4 regions of the Novosphingobium resinovorum genome follow, and region 3 is predicted to be linked to each of the others. Evidence: predicted binding sites of a transcription regulator. Region 3 holds the regulator's gene; each other region holds the start of a gene.
The links. The regulator LexA, encoded in region 3, represses DNA repair genes until DNA is damaged. The targets are predictions, from matches to a motif close to GTTCCNCNCTTGTTCT.
Positions count from the first base shown of each region.

Region 1: a site for LexA is predicted at 2,139-2,154, ahead of BES08_RS07600 (ATP-dependent helicase). Genes of this name have one in related genera too.
Region 2: a site for LexA is predicted at 1,089-1,104, ahead of BES08_RS16085 (ImuA family protein). Genes of this name have one in related genera too.
Region 4: a site for LexA is predicted at 936-951, ahead of BES08_RS15630 (ribonucleoside-diphosphate reductase subunit alpha). Genes of this name have one in related genera too.

Region 1 is NZ_CP017075.1:1,635,315-1,638,617, reverse strand. Features, by position in the region: gene BES08_RS07600 (ATP-dependent helicase) at 1-2,136, opposite strand, end outside; gene BES08_RS07595 (hypothetical protein) at 2,254-2,892, shown strand.
Region 2 is NZ_CP017075.1:3,444,163-3,447,465, forward strand. Features, by position in the region: gene BES08_RS16080 (glycosyl transferase) at 1-968, shown strand, start outside; gene BES08_RS16085 (ImuA family protein) at 1,133-1,867, shown strand; gene BES08_RS16090 (Y-family DNA polymerase) at 1,860-3,296, shown strand; gene BES08_RS16095 (error-prone DNA polymerase) at 3,293-3,303, shown strand, end outside.
Region 3 is NZ_CP017075.1:723,260-726,562, reverse strand. Features, by position in the region: gene BES08_RS03220 (molybdopterin molybdotransferase MoeA) at 1-1,092, shown strand, start outside; gene lexA (transcriptional repressor LexA) at 1,193-1,885, shown strand; gene BES08_RS03210 (ComEC/Rec2 family competence protein) at 1,934-3,303, opposite strand, start outside.
Region 4 is NZ_CP017075.1:3,357,074-3,360,376, forward strand. Features, by position in the region: gene nadB (L-aspartate oxidase) at 1-58, shown strand, start outside; gene BES08_RS15625 (GlsB/YeaQ/YmgE family stress response membrane protein) at 194-436, opposite strand; gene BES08_RS15630 (ribonucleoside-diphosphate reductase subunit alpha) at 1,157-3,115, shown strand.

The DNA of each region.
Region 1 (3,303 bases), 910 kb from region 3:
CTTGGCGGCGAAGCTGGCGGCGGAGCGGGTGCTTTCGACCACGCGCTTGGGGCTGGCGTCGTATTCCTTGGCGGCAGCGCGCTGCCAGCCGGGGCCGCGCGTGACGATCCGCGAGGGTTGCATCCGCGCCACGTCGGCGAAGGGATCGGCGTGCTCCGACCACTGCGCCCGCCACAGCGAGGCGCCGCCCGACAGCGTCGTCTCGGAGTCGACATGCTCCTCAGGCAGTTCGGCGATGAAGCGCGAGGGGATCGAACTGGTCCACTGGCCGTAGATGCGCCGGTTGGCCGCATGCAGGATCGTGCACTTCTTCTTCGCCCGCGTGATCGCGACGTAGGCGAGCCGGCGCTCCTCCTCCAGACTGGCGAGGCCGCCTTCGTCGAGCGAGCGCTGCGAGGGGAACACGCCTTCCTCCCAGCCGGGCAGGAACACGTTGTCGAATTCCAGCCCCTTGGCGCCGTGCATGGTCATGATCGTGACCTTCTCCTCCTCGGCCGCGTTCTCGTTGTCCATGACGAGGCTGACGTGTTCGAGGAAGTCGCCGAGGCTGTCGTATTCCTCCATCGCGCGCGCAAGTTCGACGAGGTTCTCAAGCCGCCCGTTGGCCTCGGCGGTCTTCTCCGCCTGCAGCGCGTCGGTGTAGCCGCATTCGTCGAGCACGGTGCGCAAGAGGTCGGCGGGGCCTTCGGTGGCGGACAAGTCGCGCCAGCGCGCGAAGTCGCGCATCAGCGCGAGGAAGGTGTTGCGCGCGCGGGCGGGAAGTTCGTCGGTGTCGGCGATCTCGATCGCGGCGTTCGACAGCGGAATGCCGCGATTTCGCGCCAGCCGGTGCAGCGCCTCCAGCGCCTTGGCGCCGAGGCCGCGCTTGGGGGCGTTGTAGATGCGCTCGAACGCGAGGTCGTCGGCCGGCTGGGCGATCACGCGCAAGTATGCCAGCGCGTCGCGGATCTCCGCGCGTTCGTAGAAGCGGAAGCCGCCGACGATGCGATACTTCATGCCGATGGAGATGAATCGGTCCTCGAATTCGCGCGTCTGGTACTGCGCGCGCACGAGGATGGCGATCTGGTCGAGCGGGGCGCCCTGACGCTCCAGCCGCTCGATCTCGTCACCGACGCGGCGGGCTTCCTCCGGCCCGTCCCAGACGCCGACGACCTGCACCTTGTCGCCCGCGTGGCGCTCGGTCCACAGGGTTTTGCCTAGGCGCTGGGTGTTCTCGTCGATCAGGCCCGATGCGGCGGCGAGGATCTGCGGCGTGGAGCGGTAGTTCTGCTCCAGCTTGATGACCTTGGCGCCGGGGAAGTCCTTCTCGAAGCGCAGGATGTTGGCCACTTCGGCGCCGCGCCAGGAATAGATCGACTGGTCGTCGTCGCCGACCACGCAGATGTTCTGGCGGCCCTGCGCGATCAGGCGTAGCCACAAGTACTGGACCTGGTTGGTGTCCTGATATTCGTCCACCATGACGTACTTGAAGCGGTTTTGGTATTGCTCGAGCACATCGCGGTGGGTGCGCAGGATGTTGAGCATGTGCAGCAGCAGGTCGCCGAAATCGCAGGCGTTCACCGCCTTCAGCCGGTCCTGATAGAGCTTGTAGAACTTCTGGCCCTTGCCGTTGGCGTAGCTTTCGTTCTCTCCGGCGTCGAGGTCCTGCGGGTTCAGGCCGCGGTTCTTCCAGCGATCGATGCAGCCCGCCAGCTGGCGCGCGGGCCAGCGCTTCTCGTCCAGCCCCTCGGCCTGGATCAGCTGCTTGAGCAGGCGCAGCTGGTCGTCGGTGTCGATGATCGTGAAGTTGCTCTGCAGGCCCACCAGCTCGGCGTGGCGGCGCAGCATCTTGGCGGCGACGGCGTGGAAGGTGCCGAGCCAGGGCATGCCCTCCACCGCCGGGCCGATCAGGTGGCCGACCCGCTCGCGCATCTCCCGCGCGGCCTTGTTGGTGAAGGTGACGCACAGGATCTCGCTCGGCCAGGCAAGGCGACTGTGCACGAGATGGGCGAGGCGGCGGGTGAGCGCCGCCGTCTTGCCGGTGCCCGCGCCCGCGAGCATCAGCACGGGGCCTTCGGTCGTCAGCACGGCCTCGCGCTGGGGATCGTTGAGGCCGTCGATCAGCGGATCAGAGGAGGGAGCTTGCAGGTTGTTCACCGTGAACAACTAGGGAACGGCATGGCCCGGTGCAAGCCCGGTTCGTCGCAGCGGAGGAACAATTGCCGGTGCGCTTCGTCGTTCGATCACAACGAAGACATAAACGGAGAGTGAGAAATGCGTAAAGTTCTGCTCGCCGGCTCTGCTGCCCTCAGCCTGTTGGTGGTCCCCGCCGCCATCCATGCCCAGAGCGACCCTGCCGCCCCCGCCACTTCCGAAATGCCCGCCGCGCCGCCATCTGCTCCGGCTCCGGCCATGGCGCCTCCCGCCGCCTCCAGCGCCGCGCCGACGCTCACGCCCGAGCAACAGGCCACGTACGACAGCTGGACCCCGGCGCAGAAGTCCGACTACGAAAGCTGGCCGAACGACTACAAGGTCTATTACTGGACGCTGAGCATGGATCAGCAAAAGGGCTATTGGGCGCTGACGGCCGACCAGCGCGGCCAGATCTACAAGATGACACCCGAACAGCGGCAGATGGCCTGGAATTCGGTGCTGCAGCAGCTCAAGGGCGAGACGCCTGCGACGCCTCCGGGGCAGGCCAACCCTCCGGGACCGGGCGTGCCGACCGAAGGCGTCCCCGATCCGCAAGCCGCGAACCAGGCCGCGCGCCCGGCGATGCCTGCGGATGAGAACTATCAGGGCGGTCCGTACAAGGGCGCGCTGACCCCGCCGCCTGCGACCGCGATGGACAAGACTTATCCGGTCTGCAGCAAGACGGTGACCGATGGCTGCCGCAATCGCGGCGGGAAGTAGGACGTGTAAATTCCTTCCCGGGACAAGCTCGGGGAGGGATTTGCAAACAAAGCCCGTCATCCCACAAATCCCGTCATCCCAGCGAAAGCTGGGACCGCTGGCCTGTTACGGCCAATTATCGTCAGGACGCCCTGCCAAGGGTTGGGCTTTACACGACCAGCGGTCCCAGCCTTCGCTGGGATTACGGGGTTGTGCGTGCAGTTAGCGCACGCAGAAACGCCCGCTGGCGAGTGCAGGCATTACGCCGGGGAATTCAACGCAACCGAAGTGAACATCGGGTCGGCGTCGGGAGCGTCCTCACCGGGACGCGGTGTTTTGTTTTCCGTGAAGCTCTGGCGAGCGGCCGGGTAACTCACGGTGCAGCCCGGCTCGACCTGTATTCCATCGGAAAGTCCCATGTGGCCATCGTTA
Region 2 (3,303 bases), 1.1 Mb from region 3:
CCGTCACTGCGCTGCTGCCGTCCTCGATGCACAAGTTCGTGCGGCTTACGCTCTGGGCGAAGCGGCTGCGCGATGCGGCGGTGATCCTCTGCGCCGAGCGGACCTCCACCATGCTCAAGCGCCTGCCGGGGGATTGCCCGCCGATCCTTCACATCCCCCACGGTGCGGGCGACCGCGCTGTCGGTTTCGAGCCGCGCTTCCGCCTGTTCGATCACGTCATGCTGGCAGGTCGCAAGGACCGCGATCGCCTCGTTGAAGCGGGCTTCGTGAGAGCGCAGGACTGCACCGTCACCGGCCCGATCAAGCTGGCCGCCGTGCTCGATAATGCGCAGGCCCGGCCGCCGCTGTTCGACAACGCGCGGCCGACGATCCTCTACAACCCGCACTTCTCGAAGAAGCTCTCCTCGATCGAGGCGTTTGGGCGGGGGCTGATCGCGGCAGTGGCGGCGGACGGTCGCTACAACCTCGTCGTCGCGCCGCACGTGCGGCTGGCGAAGCGATGGTCGGCGGCGAAGCGGCGCGCGTGGGAGGCGCTGGCGATCCCGGGGCAGGTCACCGTCGATCTCGGCTCGCCGCGCTGCAACGACATGACCTATACGCTGGGCGCGGACCTCTACGTGGGCGACGTCAGCAGCCAGGTCTACGAATTCCTCGTCCGCCCGCGCCCGTGCCTGTTCGTCGATGCCAAGGGCGTCGACTGGCAGGACAGCGAGGACTACGCGATGTGGCACTTCGGCGAGGTGATCGCCCCCGACGCCGACCCCGTCGCCGCGATCGAGCGCGCCTTCGCGGCGCACGGGGACTACGTCCAGCAGCAGCGCGAGCGCATGACCTACACCATCGACGGCATCGCGTGGCTGGCTGACGGCACGCCGACTTTCGGCACGCGTTGCCCGGTGCGCGAGGCGGCAGACACGGTGGAACGGTTCGCGGGGCTGAGAACGAAGGCAATCGCGGCAATCGCTTGACCCCCAATTAGCGCGATTATCCACCTATCCTCGTCATCCCCACCTTCGCGGGGATGACGGGATGTGCTTACGGCCTTTCCGGCGGGGATCGAACGGCGGTGTGGACCTGCCTCCAGAATGGGAACATAAGAAGAACATAATTCCCGATTCGTAAGGCCCGTCCCATGTCCCGCCCTCAGGCCCCCGCCTGTATCGAAGATCCGCCCCCGGGCACGCTCCCGCCCCTCGCTCGCGCGCAACTGCACGAGGTCCATGCGGAGGCGGAGGACTGGGCTTCGGCGCTGGCCTTCGCCTTCGGTATGGTCGAGGCGGAGGCGGCGCGCCCGATCCTTCTGCTACGCCCCCGCCGCAAGGGCGCGGGCCTCGTGCCGTGCGGGGAGGGACTGCGCGCGCTCGGCGTGGACCCGGCGCGGCTGGTGATCGTCGATGCCCGTAACGACGCTGCCCTGCTGCGCGCGGGGCTGGACGCGGCACGCAGCAGCGGTCCGGCGGCGGTACTGATGGAAAGCTGGGGGGCGATGCGCGAATACGACCTCGTCGCCAGTCGCCGCCTGATCCTTGCGGCGGAAGGCTCGCGCATCCCGGTGGTGATCCTGCGCGGCGATGCCGAGCCGCGCTCCAGCGCCGCACATACCCGCTGGACGGTTTCCAGCGCCCCCTCGGCCCCTCTGGAGACGCGCGCGCCGGGGGCCGCGACGCTGCTCGTCGAACTCGTACGCAGACGCGGCGGCCCGGCGGGGCAACGCTGGCGGCTGGAATGGAATGAAGACCATGGCGGTTTCCGCGAACTCCCCCTCGACACCCGGCCCGCCACCGAAGAGCGCGGGCCGCCGCTACCTGGCACTGTGGTTCCCCTTTCTGCCGTGCGAGCGCGCGCGCCGCTCCGGCGTACTGCCTGAAGGAGACGCCCCGCAGGCTCTCGTCGCGCGCGATGGACAGGCGCTGCGCCTCGCTGCCGTGGACGTGACCGCGATGCAGCAGGGCCTGTCTTCCGGCATGACCCTCGCCGATGCGCGGGCGCGCAGCCCGGACCTTGCCACCGCGCCGCACGATCCCGTCGCCGACGCGCGGGTGCTGGAGCAGCTGGCGGGGGCGATGATCGCCTTTACCCCGCTCGTCGCGCTCGATGCGCCCGATGGCCTGCTGCTCGACGTCACCGGCTGCGCGCACCTCTTCGGCGGGGAGGAGGCGCTGGTGCGCCGCGTGGTGAAGGATGTCGGTCCGACTACCCGCCACGCCCTCGCGCCTCACTCTGCCGCCGCCCGTGCGCTTGCCCGCTTCGGTGGGAAGGACGACGTTCGCACTCTTCCGGTCGCCGCGTTGGAACTGGACGAGGGCGCGCTTTCCGGTCTGCGCCGCGCGGGCCTCGAGACGCTGGGCGATCTTGCCGCGCGGCCGATGGCGGGGCTGGCGGCGCGCTTCGGGGAGCTTGCGGTCAGCCGCCTGCGCGCCATTCTGGGAGAGACCGGCAGCCCGGTCATTCCCGTCCGCCTGACCGAGCCGATCCGGCTGGAGACGCGCTTTCCCGAACCGCTGGGCCGCACCGACGATGCGCTGGAGGTGGTCGAGGACATGCTCGCGCAGGCCGGGCGCACGATGGAGCAGCGCCAGCTGGGCGGGCGGCGCTGGGCGGTCACGCTCCACCGCAGCGACAACCAGCGGCGGCGGCTGGTGGTGGAGACGGGCCTTGCGGTGCGCGATCCCGCCGCCGTCATGCGCCTGCTGCGCGAGCGGATCGACACGCTTTCCGACCCGCTCGACCCCGGCTTCGGCTTCGATGCGATCACCCTGGCGGTGCTCCACGCCGATCACCTGCCCTCGCGCCAGATCCTGCTTGAGAGCGGCAAGGAAGAAAACGCCGATAATGTTTCGGCGCTGGTGGACCAGCTCAGCGTGCGGCTGGGCGAGGACAGCGTGCGCCGCCTGATCCCGCGTGACCGCCACTTGCCCGAGAAGGCGCAGGCGCTGGTTCCTGCGCTGCGCCTGCGAGGCGCCCCATGGCCGGAGCCCGAAGACATGCCACCCCGCCCGCTGCTGCTGCTCGACCCGCCGCAACCGGTCGAGGTGATCGCCGGCGTGCCCGACAGCCCGCCCCAGCGCTTCCGCTGGAAGGGCCGCCTCCACGACGTCACGCTGGCCGAGGGACCGGAGCGGATCGGCGCGGAATGGTGGCTGAAACGCGGCGGCCACATGCCGGGAGGTGCGGGGGAAACGCGCGACTACTACCGCATCGAGGACGGCGCGGGCCGCCGCTACTGGATCTTCCGCCACGGCCTGTTCAGCGAGAAACCCGACCCGCGCTGGTATCTCCACGGCCTGTTCCCGTGAACTTCGC
Region 3 (3,303 bases):
GCCAGACGCACGCAGCCCTCCGCAAATCTGTCAGCCATGGACGGCTACGCCGTCACGGCAGGCGACATGCGCGGCCCCTGGAGGATCGCCGGTGAAAGTGCCGCCGGGCATCCTTATGTCGGCCCGCTCTCGCAAGGAGAGGCAGTCCGAATTTCGACGGGCGCGATGCTGCCGCCCGACGCGGCGGCCGTCATAATCCAGGAAGACCTGACACGCGAGGGCGCGAACCTTATACTCTCGGGCGAGCCGCCCGCACCGGCGCACAAGCACATCCGCCATTGCGGGATGGATTTTGCCCAGGGCGTGGAAGTCCTGCCCGCTGGTCTGCACATCGCGCCCGCGCAGATGGCGCTGGCGATCGCGGCCGGCCATACGCACCTTCCCGTGCATCGCACACCGCGCCTGACCGTGATCGACAGCGGCGACGAACTCGCCTCCGATCCGGAGCGCTGTGCACCGCACCAGGTTCCCGCCAGCAACGGCGCGATGCTGACGGCCATGGCGCGTTCGCTGGGCGTGGATGCGCGGCGGATCGGCCCGGTGCCCGATACGATCAAGGCAATAACCTCCGCTTTCGAAGCATCCGCCGATGCCGACCTCATCGTAACGAGCGGCGGCGCTTCGGTCGGCGATCACGACCTCATTCGTCCGGCACTCGAAAGCTGGGGCGCGGGCATCGATTTCTGGCGTGTCGCGATCAAGCCCGGCAAACCAATCCTAGTCGCCACCCGCGACGTGGCAGGACGCCGTCAGATCGTGCTGGGCCTGCCGGGCAATCCGGTCTCCAGCTACGTCACCGCTTACCATTTCCTGCTCCCCGTCCTGCGCGCGATGCAGGGGGCTGCGCGCCCCTTGCCCATGCGGCTGACAGCCCGGCTGGCCATGCCGCTGCACCCAAGCGGCCGTCGCCGGGAATTCCTGCGCGGTTGGTGGGACGGAGAAAATGTGACGGTAAGCCCGCTGCAGGACAGCGGCGCCCTGTCGTCCCTGGCGGCAAGCAACGTGCTGGTCGATCGGTCGGCGCTGGCCGGTCCGGCACAGGCTGGTGAAGAAGTCCGGATATACTTGCTCCAGAACGGCGGTATTGCCTGAAGTATCGGCAATTGGTTGCTTGATTGTTCCCTCAATGTTCACTACCAGAACAAACGCGATCAGGGTTTGCCTGGTTCGGAGGTCACGAGAAGGCAGCGACATGTTGACGCGCAAGCAGCACGAATTGCTCCGGTTCATCCAGGTCCGGCTTGAGGAGACAGGCATCTCCCCCAGCTTCGAGGAGATGAAGGAGGCGCTCGACCTCAAGTCCAAGTCCGGTGTTCACCGACTGATTTCCGCACTGGAAGAACGCGGCTTCATCCGCCGCCTTCCCAACCGTGCACGTGCGCTCGAAGTCTTGCGCCAGGCCGATGACACGGGAAGCAAGGCCCTGCGTCCTTCTGCAGCGAACAGCAATGATGGATTGGCGCGTCCGCAGACGCCGCGTCGTTCCGTCGAAGCCGCCAACGACGTTATCGAGATCCCGCTGCACGGGCGTATTGCCGCAGGTGTGCCGATCGAGGCTCTCGAAGGACAGTCCATGTTGCCTGTCCCTGCCGCCCTGCTTGGCTCCGGCGAGCATTACGCGCTCGAGGTCTCCGGCGACTCGATGATCGAGGCGGGCATTCTGGATGGTGATTTCGCCCTCGTGAAGCGCACGAATGCCGCTCGCGACGGCGAGATCGTCGTTGCCCTGATCCGCGGGGAAGAGGCCACCCTCAAGTACCTTCGGCGCGAGGCGGGAATGGTGCGGTTGGATCCCGCAAATGCCGCTTACGAACCGCAGATTTACGGTGCGGACGAAGTGGAAGTCCAAGGCAAGCTCGCCGGCCTGCTTCGACGGTACAACTGACACGGCCACGCTGCGCCATGAAGGCCTTGGCGCAGCAGCAACCGGTAATTACTGCGATTTGCGCGGCGCAGGAGCATTCCTGTAACGGTGAACAGGCCGGGGACGCCACCAGCCGTGTTCACCTTGGGTCTGGGCTACCGTATCGATACGGGCCTTGCCCAGATATACCGCCAGCCCGCCAGTCTGCCCAAGCGATCCTCGATCGGCCTTGAACCAGCGCGGCTTGCAACTGCGCGGCAGCCAGCGATCCGATATGACGATGTCGCTGCGTTCGCATGCAGCGGCGAGCGACCGTTCCGCGACGGCATCGCGGCCCCGCGAAACCAGCACATGCCACGTGGTGCCGGAGCGTCTGACCGGCAAGGCGCAGAAATCACGGTTGCAGCGGGCACCCGGGAACTTGTCGAACGTGACCGGGTCTGCCTCGATCCCGGCGAATTCCATGAGATTGTCCCGGGCGTAGCCGCTTTCGCTGTTTCGAAGCAGGTAAAGCCGTTTCCCGCCATCTTCGACCAGCCCGACATGGCGACCATCTCCGGACACCAGCATGTCCGCCGCCGGTGCGGTCGCCAGCAAGAACACACCGACCGAGGCGATCGGTAGCCCGGCCCAGCGAATGCGGCCGCTCCAAAGGCCCATCCACAGACCTCCCGCGACGAAAAGCAGGAATGCCCAGGTGTCTGTACCGGGAAGCAGGTTCACAGCGCCCGGTCTCGACGCGAACCAGCGGGCCAGGCCGACCAGCAGGTCTATCGAGATTCCGGCGAGCCACCAGACCGGCCCGCCCAGCCCGGCGATATCGAGGACCAATGCACAAGCCAGCAAAGGCATCACGACAAAGGTAGACAGCGGAATTGCCGCCACGTTGGCCAGCGCTCCATACACTCCGGCGCGGTGGAAATGATACAGGCCGATCGGCATGAGCGCGAGGTCGATGACCACGCCCGTCAGCAGCAGGAGGGCAAGATGGCGAAGCCCGGTCATGGCAAGCCCTTCGTCGCGCGGTCCAAGGAAGTGCCGCACGGGCTTGGCCGTACTGACGGCGATCAGCGCCAGGACCGCGCCGAAGCTCAGTTGGAAGCTCGGCCCGATCACCGCCTCCGGCCAGAGCAACAGGACGCAGAACGCCGCCACCGCAAGCATGCGCAGGGACAAGGGCTCCCGCCCCAAAGCCAGTGCGATCAGGACCAGGAGGGAGCCGATGCAGGACCGAACGGTCGGAACTTCCGACCCGGAAAGCAAAGTGTAAGCGACGCCTGCAGCGGCCCCCGCACCGGCCGCGACGACCGGCAGCCTCACCCTCAGGGCCACCCACGGGAACAGCGCCAGCAACCGGATGACCAGTAGATAGACCGCCCCGACCATCGCGCTGACATGCAGGCCGCTGATCGAGAGCAGATGCGCCAACCCCGAGTCGC
Region 4 (3,303 bases), 1.1 Mb from region 3:
CACGCTGGATTATCCGGCGGCGGATGCGCAGCCGCTGGATACCGTGCTGGTTCCGTAAAGAAGGAAGAAAGTTCCACCCCCGGCCCCTCCCGCAAGCGGGAGGGGAGCAAGGTAAGGTAATAGCCCTCCCGCTTGCGGGAGGGCCGGTAGGCTTGGCAGCTTGCTGCCTAGCCGGACGGGGTGGGCCGTACCTTTACCCGATATGCAGCACCCGCCCGAGGAAGATCAGCACGATCGCGCCGATCACCGAGGCCAGGCATCCGGCGCGGCTGAAATCGCCGCGCCCGCGGCTCGTCACCAGCCCCGCCAGCAGCGAGCCGCCGACGCCCAGCAGGATCGTCGCGATCCAACCCATGGGCACTGCACCCGGATAGAAGAACCGGGCCAGCGCGCCAATGACGAGGCCGCTGATGATGGCGCCGATGATGTTGAACATGTACTGTATGACTCCCCTTCGCGCCGCAGCGCTTTCGCATTCACGCTGATAAGCGGCGAGGAGGCCAGTGGTTGCAGGTCCTCGTCAAGCGGCGCACGCATCTCGACGAAAGCCGATGGGTCTGCCGGGGAAAAGCGTCGCGCCGGATCTTGACCGCCTCGGTTCGTCGCACGCCCGATTCGTCTCACCGGTGATTTATGTGGAAAAATTTAGGAGGCGAGGGGCGATTCAAAGGGTTGCGCTTCTGGAAGACAACGGAAATTCGGCGCGTCGCGGCAGGGAGGTGACGGCCCTGTGACGAATGCGCGGACCGATGCCGTTTGCAGCCCCCCTCTTGAACCTCTCGCTGGAAAGGGCACTATAGGTTGTGTCGCGCCGATCGAGAGGCCTCAATACCTAGGGATACAGCGCATAAGCCGAAAGGCCCGTGCGGAGCCCTTCAGGGAACTTGGGACCAGACTTCTCGAACTGGCGCGCCGGTGGTCTGGCAGGGAATGTCGTTCTCTTTTTGTGCTGGTTCTGATAGATGGGACGTTCTTGAGCGCCCTTCGACTCGGTGCCGGCCCGCTTGGCCGCCGAAAGCAGTTTGGATCGCCCCCGTGGCGGTTCGATGACAGGTTTTGACGATACATTGGGGGCGCACCAGTGGACTTCAGGAATGGAAGCGACGGACACGTGTCTGATTCGGATGTGAGCTACGCGGATCCCGCGCAAGTCGATATGGAGTCGCTCCTTGCCGGGCATGTCTCCGAAGCGGCGATGAAAAAGGAAGCCTCGGCCGTGGCCATGGACAAGACCGATACTTTGGCCGCCGATCTGGTGGTCGAGGCGCCGAAGACGAAGAAGAAGGCCGTCGATTCCAAGACGATCCACGATCGCCGCTTCACCATCGTCACCGATGCGTCGCGCGATGCGCTCCTGACCGACTTCGGCAAGGAAACGCTCGACGACCGCTACCTGCTTCCCGGCGAGAAGTATCAGGACCTCTTCGCCCGCGTGGCCGATGCCTATGCGGACGACCAGGAGCACGCGCAGCGCCTGTACGACTACATCTCGCGCCTGTGGTTCATGCCTGCCACCCCGGTCCTGTCGAACGGCGGCACCGGGCGCGGGTTGCCGATCTCGTGCTACCTCAACTCGGTCGAGGACAGCCTCGAAGGCATCGTCGCCACCTGGAACGAGAACGTCTGGCTCGCCTCGCGCGGCGGCGGCATCGGCACTTACTGGGGCAACGTGCGCGGCATCGGCGAGCCGGTCGGCCTGAATGGCAAGACCAGCGGCATCATCCCCTTCGTGCGCGTGATGGATTCGCTGACCCTCGCGATTTCGCAGGGCTCGCTGCGCCGCGGCTCGGCCGCCTGCTACCTCGATGTCTCGCACCCCGAGATCGAGGAGTTCCTGGAGATCCGCAAGACCTCCGGCGACTTCAACCGCAAGGCGCTCAACCTGCACCACGGCGTGCTGCTGACCGACGAGTTCATGGAAGCCGTGCGCGACGGCACCGACTTCGCCCTGCGCAGCCCCAAGGACGGCTCGGTGCGCGGCAAGGTTCACGCCCGCTCGCTGTTCCAGAAGCTGGTCGAAGTGCGCCTCGCCACCGGTGAGCCCTACCTCGTGTTCTCCGACACCGTGAACCGCATGATGCCCAAGCATCACCGCGATCTCGGCCTCAAGGTCTCGACTTCGAACCTGTGCTCGGAAATCACTCTGCCCACTGGCCGCGACCACCTCGGTAACGACCGTACGGCGGTGTGCTGCCTTTCCTCGCTCAACATCGAGACCTGGGAAGAGTGGAAGGGTGACAAGCGCTTCATCGAGGACGTGCTGCGCTTCCTCGACAACGTCCTGCAGGACTACATCGACCGCGCGCCGGACGAAATGGCCCGCGCCCGCTACTCGGCGGAGCGTGAGCGTTCGGTCGGCATGGGCGTGATGGGCTTCCACTCGTACCTGCAGAAGAAGGGCATCGGCTTCGAAAGCGCGATGGCCAAGGCGCTGAACCTGCAGATGTTCCAGCACATCAACGCCAAGGCCAACGAAGCCTCGATGATGCTCGCCAAGGAGCGCGGACCGTGCCTCGACGCCGCCGACCAGGGCGTGATGGAGCGTTTCAGCTGCAAGATGGCGATCGCGCCGACCGCGTCGATCTCGATCATCTGCGGCGGCACCTCGGCCTGCATCGAGCCGATCCCGGCGAACATCTACACCCACAAGACGCTTTCGGGCAGCTTCGTGGTGAAGAACCCCTACCTGCAGAAGCTGCTGGCCTCGAAGTCCAAGGATTCCAACAACGTGTGGAATTCGATCCTCGAGCAGAACGGCTCGGTCCAGCACCTCGACTTCCTCTCGGCTGACGAGAAGGCGGTCTACAAGACCAGCTTCGAGATCGACCAGCGCTGGCTGCTCGAATTCGCGGCTGACCGTACGCCTTACATCGACCAGGCGCAGTCGCTGAACCTGTTCATCCCGGCCGACGTCGACAAGTGGGACCTGATGATGCTCCACTTCCAGGCATGGGAAAAGGGCATCAAGTCGCTTTACTACCTGCGCTCGAAGTCGGTGCAGCGCGCCGGTTTCGCGGGCGGCGTAGAAGCCGACAACACCAGCGAACTGCCCAAGTTCGAACTGGCTGCCAGCGGCGGCTCGACCGACTACGACGAGTGCCTGGCCTGCCAGTGAGCGGGGCCTGCCAGTAAGGCGCCAAGGCTTCACCGAGAGCGGCCTTCCGGGAAACCGGGAGGCCGTTTTCGTTTGTATGAGACGGGAACTGGCCGGCCTTATGCCGCTCATGCCGCATGGGAAGCGTGGCGCCAGGCCTCGGGGCCTTCGACAAGCTCAGGCTGAGCGGAGTTGGAGGTCTGTTTTGG